DNA from 2 places in the Micromonospora sp. NPDC048063 genome. Region 2 is predicted to be linked to the other one. Evidence: riboswitches for the same ligand, from Rfam matches in the RefSeq annotation. Region 2 holds a riboswitch; the other holds the start of a gene.
What was found. Region 2 has a riboswitch for S-adenosylmethionine ahead of ACGFZ2_RS24540 (aminotransferase class V-fold PLP-dependent enzyme). Riboswitches for the same ligand answer to the same signal wherever they lie in the genome.

Region 1 (3,716 bases), on a different contig from region 2:
GGCCGATCACGCAGGCCGTCGCGCCCCGCGCGACGTCCAGGTCCACGCCGCGCAGCACCCGGTGCGACCCGAAGGCCAGGTGCACGTCGCGGACGCTCAGGCTCACCGAGGTCGTCGTGTCGATGCTCATCGCTGGTTTCCTCCCGCCGCCCCCGGCAGCGCCAGGTCGAGGTCGTCGTCGGCGTCGGCGGGCGCGGCGGCCTGCCGGCCGTGCCGCAGCCGCCGGTCGATCCAGTTCACGACGTGGGTCAGCGGCACGGTCAGCGCCAGGTAGAACAGGCCGGCCAGCAGCAGCGCCGACTGGTTGCCGGTGTTCGCCGCGTAGTCCTGCCCGATCCGGAACAGCTCCCGCTGGCTGGCCAGCAGGCCGAGGAAGTAGACCAGGCTGGAGTCCTTGATCAGCGCGATCAGCTGGTTCACCCAGGCCGGCAGCACCCGGCGGATGCCCTGCGGCACGATCACCAGGCGCATCGCCTCGCCCCAGGACAGGCCCAGCGCCCGGGCCCCCTCCAGCTGGGCGGCCTCCACCGACTGGATGCCGGAGCGGAAGATCTCGCCGATGTAGGCCGCCGCGATCAGCGACAGCGCCAGGATGCCCAGGGGATACGGGTTGGGGCCCCACACCTCCATGCCCAGCGGCGCCAGACCGACGCCGATGAGCAGGATGGTCGCCGCGGCCGGCAGGCCGCGGAAAACGTCGGTGTAGACCCGCGCCGGCCAGCGCAACCATCGGGTACGCGAGATGCCGGCGACGGCCAGCCCCATGCCCAGCACCGAGCCGAGCAGGGCGGCGGAGATCGCGAGGATCAGCGTGTTGGGCAGCCCGACCGTCAGCATCTCGGGCAGCGCCTCGCGCATGGAGTCCCAGTCGAAGAAGGTCTCCCACAGGGTGCTCAACGGATCCATCGTGTTCTCCTACCGTCCCGCTCGCTCGTCGTCCGTACGTGTCAGGAGGCGGCCGAGGCCGACGGCACCGGGACGGTGCCGCTGCCCGGCTTGAAGTCGGCGGGGATCGGGCGGCCCGGGTAGTACTGGGCCTGCAGGCGGCTCCACGTGCCGTCGGCGATCACCTCGTCGAGGCCCTTGTTCAGCGCCTCGCGCAGCTTGTCGTTGCCCTTGGCGAACGCGTACGCCGTCGGGGCCGGGCTGAGCAGCTTCCCCGCCACCTTGATCTTGCCGTTGCTGTCGGCGGCCGACTTGTCGCCGATCTCGGCGGGGGCGATCCAGGCGTCGGCGGTGCCGGCCTTGAGCTGGTTGATCGCGCCGTTGTAGTCGGGCACCCGGACCGGGTCGAGGCCCTCGCCGGTCGCGTAGTCGTCCTGGACGGTGCCCTGCACGACCACGACCCGCTTGCCGGCGAGCTGGTCGAAACCGGTGATCGACGAATTGGCCGGCACGTCGAGCCCGAAGTGGCCGAAATCGTAGCCGTTGCCGAAGTCGACGGTCTTCTTGCGGGCCTCGGTGATGGTGATCGAGGAGCTGCCGACGTCGAACTTGCGGTTGTTGACCTGCGAGAGCAGCGCGGAGAAGTCCGTCCCGACGAACTCGACCTTCAGGCCGACCTTCGCGGCGACCGCGGTGAGCAGGTCGTTGTCGAAGCCGGTGAACTTGCCGTCCTTGAGGTAGACGTTCGGCGGGGCGTCGGTGAGCGTGCCGGTGCGCAGCACACCCGGCTGGAGCAGGTTGTACGGGTTGTCGGTCGCCTCGGACGCGTCGTCGCCGCAGGCGGTCAGGGCGGTGGCGGCGAGGACGGCGGCGACGCCGAGGGCGGCGGCGCGGGTGAGGGCGGGAAGGAATCGCACAGGTGTCTCCGAAAGGGGTCTCCGACGGCGGGCACGGGCGTGCGTCGCCGGCGGTGCGCCCGGTGGGCGTACCGCTGGGGTGGTCCTGGGAAGGGGGTCTGGTGCGTGGCTAGCGCGGGTCGCCGGGGCGACACGAGGCGCTGCAGACCCGCATCATGTCGACGTGGCGGCGCCGGGTCAGGGGCGGCGTCGGGGCCGCGGCGCGGACCGTCGGTACGCAGATGCGGAAGGACATGGCTCTCCTCGGTCGTTGCTGACCTGGGAACCAGGCCACGCTTGCACCGGAGCTGCTCCGGTGCCTGGTCTTCACCCGGGGCACCCCTGCGCGGACGAGGGTTGCCGGCCAGCGAGCCGGGGCTTGACGCTGGCGCTCATGACCTGCCGACGAGGCTAGCAGCCCCCCGTGGTGGCGCGTCCAGCCGCTATGACCACCCTCACGTGGCGCCGCCCGGCGCGAGCGGAGACGCTGCCGACCCAGGCGGCGACCGGCGGCGAATTGAGGCTGACCCCGACGCCGAGCCCGGTGGCGAACCCACGCCGAACCCGGGGCCGAACCGGCGGGCTCGGTTCCGGGCGGTCACTCCTCGATCGCGCCGCCCACGTGCCGCGGGTGCTGCCGGACGGTGTAGCCGGGGGTCGGTGGCGCGGCGGGCGAGGTGGTCGGCGAACCCGGTCTGCTCGCGCAGCGTCTTCGAAGAACTTCGCCTTGAGTCCAGCAGAAACGGACACGGTCCTCGCAACTCCCAGAAGGTCTGGGTGTTGCGAGGACCGCTAGATCCCGAGGTTCAGCCGGGGTCCCGGTGTGGGGGTGCGCTGGTGGCGCCGTTGCCGCTAGAGCGTCAGCGTCCAGGTGTTGAGGTAGCCGGTGTCGCCGGAGGCGGCGTCCTGCACCCGCAGCTTCCAGGTGCCGTTACGGGCCTCGGAGGAGAGGTTGACGGTGTAGGTCTGGTTGATGTTGTCGGTCGAGCCGCCGGTGCGGTTGTGCAGGGTGTAGGCGGTGCCGTCGGGGGCGATGAGGGTGACGACGAGGTCACCGATGTAGGTGTGGACGATGTTCACGGCGACGGTGCTTGCGGTGGAGGCGTTGCCGGAGCAGCCGCTGATGGTGATCGAGCTTTCCACCGTGGTGTTGTCGCCGATGCTGACGTCGGTGCCGTTCGTGCCGGTGCAGCCCGGGGGCGTCCCGCCGACCAGGTTGAGCGTCCAGGTGTTGAGGTAGCCGGTGTCGCCGGAGGCGGCGTCCTGCACCCGCAGCTTCCAGGTGCCGTTGGCGGCCTCGCTGGAGAGGTTGACGGTGTAGGTCTGGTTGATGTTGTCGGTCGAGCCGCCGCTGCGGTTGTGCAGGGTGTAGGCGGTGCCGTCGGGGGCGACGAGGCTGACGACGAGGTCACCGATGTAGGTGTGGACGATGTTCACGGCGACGGTGCTGGTGGCGGAGGCGTTGCCGGAGCACCCGCTGATGGTGATCGAGCTTTCCACCGTGGTGTTGTCGCCGATGCTGACGTCGGTGCCGTTGGTCTGCGAGCAGCCGGGCGGCCCGTTGACCGTCAACGTGTACGACGCGGTCTGGGTGGTGACCGTGCCGGTGCCGGTGACGGTCACCGGGTAGGTGCCCGGCGCGGTGGTGCCGGTGGTGGAGATGGTCATCGTGGCGGAGTTGCCGGAGGTGACCGACGCCGGGCTGAAGCTCGCCGTGGCCCCGGCGGGCAGGCCGTTGGCGGAGAACGTCACGTTCTGCGCGCTGCCGACCGTGGTGGTGGTGCCGACGGTCGCGGTGACCGAGCTGCCCGGGTTGACCGTTCCGGAGGTGGGCGACACCGACATGGCGAAGTCCTGCGTCGGCGTGCTGATGTTGCCGACGTAGAGCAGCTTGTTCGGTGAGCCGGTGCCCGGGTTGGTGACCTTGCCGTTGGT
Region 2 (3,716 bases):
GGTCCTGCTGCCGCTCAATCCGCTCCGGGTGATCAACCGGGCCGCCCGGCCGGCGCTCGACCTGCTCGCCGCCCAGCTCGACGGCGCCGCCGACGCCCTCCGCCAACGGGACCGGGACAAGGCCCAACAAGCCCTGGACCGGCTGCGCAACAACCAGGAGGAGCTGTCCACCTTCACCGAGGCGATCGAGGGGGCGAAGGAGACCGCCGTCCTCTCGCCGGCCCGGTGGCACCGGCGGGACGAACTCACCCACTACGCCGAGGCCGCCGACCCGATCGACCGGGCGATGCGCAACGCCGGCACGCTGATCCGGCGCGCGGTCACCCTGATCGAGGACGAGGAGCCCGTGCCGGAGCCGATGCCGGATGCGGCGGCCCACCTCGCCGAGTCGGTACGCCTGCTCAAGCACGAGTTCGCCGTCGGCGAGGAGCCGGAGAAGGCACGGGAGCGGGCGCTGCGCGCGGTGAGCGAGGCCGGCCGGGCGTACGCCGAGGGGGTGGGCTTCTCCGGCAGCGTGGTGATCGCGCAGGTGCGCACCACGGCCAGCGACCTGCTGGTGGCCTCCGGGATCAGCCAGGAGGAGGCGAACCGCCTGGTCCGGAAGTCCTTCGGCGACCAGGACACCCCGAGCGGCCAGGCCGAGCCGGCCGCCGCCCCGAAGCCGCCCACCGCCCCGCCGGTCGGCTGACCCGCCGCCCCGCGGGTCAGCCGTGCGGCGGCGGTCGTTCAGGCCGCCGCGGCGAGCGCGGCGAGCAGCCGGTCCACGTGTTCCGCCGTGCTGCCCAGGCCGACGCTCGCGCGCAGGGCGGTCGGCGGCAGGTCCCGCCGGCCGCTGCGCGCCGCCGCCTCGGCGAGCAGTCGCCGGGCCAGCGGGTGGGCGCAGAAGAGGCCGTCGCGCACCCCGATGTCGTGGTTGCCGGCCAGCTCCGCCGCAACGTCCGCCGAGTCCCGGCCGGCCACCACGAACGACACGATGCCCACCCGCGGCGCGTCCGGCCCGAAGGTGCGCAGCTCCACCACGTGCGGCAGGGCCGCCAGGCCGCGGCGCAGCCGGGCCAGCAGGGCCTGCTCGGCGTCGTGCAGCGCCGCCCGGTCGGCCCCGGCCAGGGCGCCGCAGACCGCCGCGAGGGCGACCGCGCCGAGCAGGTTCGGCGTGCCCGCCTCGTGCCGGGCCGGTCCGGTCGCCCAGCGTACGTCGTGGGTGGCCGCGCCGACGTGACCGGTGGCGCCCCCGCCGGCCAGGTACGGCGGCGCGGCGTCCAGCCAGTCCGCCCGCCCGACGAGCACGCCCGCGCCGAACGGCGCGTACAGCTTGTGGCCGGAGACCGCGAGGTAGTCGACGTCGAGGGCGGCGATGTCCACCGGCGCGTGCGGGGCGAGCTGCGCGGCGTCCACGGCGATCCGGGCCCCGTGCCGCCGGGCCACCCGGGCCAGCTCCGCCACCGGCCAGCGCTCGCCGGTCACGTTGCTCGCCCCGGTCACCGCGACGAGCACGGGCGGGTGGCGGTCGGCGCCGGGGCCGCCCCCCGCGCCCGGCCTGCGCAGCTCGGTGAGGGCGGCGTCCAGCGCCCGGACCGCCTCGGCCGGCTCCCGCGGCACCGGCAGCCGGACCGATCCGCGCGGCCAGGGCAGCAGGTTCGCGTGGTGCTCCCCGCCGAAGGTCACCACCGTGGTGCCGGCGGGCAGCACCCGGGCCAGTAGGTTCAGCGCGTCCGTGGTGTTGCGGGTGAAGAGCACGTGGTCGCCGGCGCGGGCGCCGAAGAAGTCGCCGACGGTCTGCCGGGCGCGCTCGTAGGCGAGGGTGCAGCGCCGGGACAGCGCCCCCGCGCCGCGATGCACGCTGGCGTACCAGGGGAGCAGCTCGGCCACCGCGTCGGCGGCGGCCCGCGCGCACGGCGCGGTGGCCGCGTAGTCCAGGTTGACCTGGCCCGGCACGCCGAGCACGTCGAGCGGCCCGGCGGTCGCAGCCGGCGGCGCGGTCCGCGTCGGGTGCGGCGCGGGCGGGGGTACGAGGGTGACGGTCATCGGCCGACCTCCGGGTCCGGGGACCCCGGGTGGGCACACCGGGCGGGGTCCGCGCTTGCCCGGCACGCGAATCGGGCCGGGCCCGGTCATCACCCGGGGCACCCCACCGCGAACCTCGACGAGGGTTGCCGGCCAGCAAGCCGGGGCTTGACGCTGGCGCTCGTGACCTGCCAGCAGCATAGCGCGCGGATGCGCCCGGTCCAGCCGGCCGGGGGTGACTACGCTGACCGCATGGCCGACACCCCGCCCGGCGCACCCCTGCCGCCGTCGCCGACCGTGCCCGCCGTCCCGCCGTCGGGCGCGGCCGCTCCCCGGATGCCGCTGCGCCGGCTGGGCTGGCGGCGGGCCCTGGTGCTGGCCGGGGTCGTCCTGCTGATCGCCGCCTGCGCGGTGTTCATGGTCTTCACGCTCGGCGAGAGCCTCGGCGTGCAGGCGCTGCTGATCGGCCTGGTCGCGGCGATCCTCCCGGTTCCGGTGCTGGTGGGCTGTTTCCTCTGGCTCGACCGGTACGAACCGGAACCGCTGAAATACTTGATCTTCTGCTTCGCCTGGGGCGCGTTCGTCTCGACCGCCGCCTCGCTGACCGTCAACGAGTTCTCGTCCGGGCTCTTCGACGACTGGGGGCTGCCGACCGCGCTGACGGCGGTGCTGGTCGCGCCGTTCATCGAGGAGCTCACCAAGGCGCTCGGGCCGATCCTGCTGCTGATCTTCCGCCGCCGGGAGATCTCCGGGATCACCGACGCCCTGGTCTACTGCGGGCTCTCCGCGATCGGGTTCGCCATGGTGGAGAACATCCTCTACCTGGGCGGCTACGGCTACGCCACCGGCGTCGAGCGGTACGGCCCGGCGACCGGCACGCAGCAGGTCATCGCGATCTTCATCGTCCGGATCCTGCTCTTCGGCTTCGCCCACCCGCTGTTCACCTCGATGACCGGGGTCGGGCTGGGCATCGCCGCCCGCACCGCCGACCGGCGCGTCCGGGTGCTCGCCCCGATCGCCGGCCTGCTGCTGGCGATGATGCTGCACGGCCTGTGGAACCTGCTGCCCACGCTCACCCAGGCCACCGGCGAGGCGCTGATCATGCTGTACGGCTTCATCGGCGTGATGGTGCCGATCTTCTTCGGCATGGTCGGGCTGGCCGTGTGGCTGCGGGCCTGGGAGGGGCGGCTCACCGAACGCACCCTGCCGGACTACGTCCGGGCCGGCTGGCTGACCCCGCCGGAGGTGGCGGCGCTGAGCAGCCTGGGGCGACGGCACGCGGCCCGGGTGTGGGCCAAGCGGGTGGCCGGGGACGCCGGCGTGCGGGCCATGCGCGGCTACCAGTTCGCGGCGACCCGGCTGGCGCTGCTGCGCGACGGCGCGCTGCGCGGCCTGGACCGCAGGCCGGCGGACCGGGAACGGACGGCGCGGGAGGAACGGGAGCTGCTGGAGGCGATCGCCGCGTACCGGTCGTTCTTCCTGGGGAGGGATCCGCAGGCGCCGGCCGGGATCTGGGACGGGCACCGCTACCACCTGCGGTTCCCGGACGGCTCGCAGCGGCCGGTCGAGGCGCCGGACGAGCCGGTGGTGCCGATCCCGGTGGTGCTCGCCCCGCCGCCCCCGGCCTTTCCCGCCGGCTACGGGGCCCCTGGCTACGGCCCGCCCGGCTGGCCCGGCGCGCGACCCGCGGGTCCCTGGCCGCCCGGTCACCA

Region 1: linked by a shared signal. The riboswitch ahead of ACGFZ2_RS16185 (ABC transporter substrate-binding protein) and the one ahead of ACGFZ2_RS24540 (aminotransferase class V-fold PLP-dependent enzyme) in region 2 are both predicted to bind S-adenosylmethionine.

The regions. Positions count from the first base shown of each region.
Region 1 is NZ_JBIDBG010000005.1:250,084-253,799, forward strand. It holds gene ACGFZ2_RS16175 (amino acid ABC transporter ATP-binding protein) at 1-130, opposite strand, end outside; gene ACGFZ2_RS16180 (amino acid ABC transporter permease) at 127-906, opposite strand; gene ACGFZ2_RS16185 (ABC transporter substrate-binding protein) at 948-1,802, opposite strand; SAM riboswitch class IV at 2,070-2,181, opposite strand; gene ACGFZ2_RS16190 (proprotein convertase P-domain-containing protein) at 2,634-3,716, opposite strand, start outside.
Region 2 is NZ_JBIDBG010000011.1:106,312-110,027, forward strand. It holds gene ACGFZ2_RS24535 (aromatic acid exporter family protein) at 1-688, shown strand, start outside; gene ACGFZ2_RS24540 (aminotransferase class V-fold PLP-dependent enzyme) at 727-2,025, opposite strand; SAM riboswitch class IV at 2,072-2,193, opposite strand; gene ACGFZ2_RS24545 (PrsW family intramembrane metalloprotease) at 2,257-3,716, shown strand, end outside.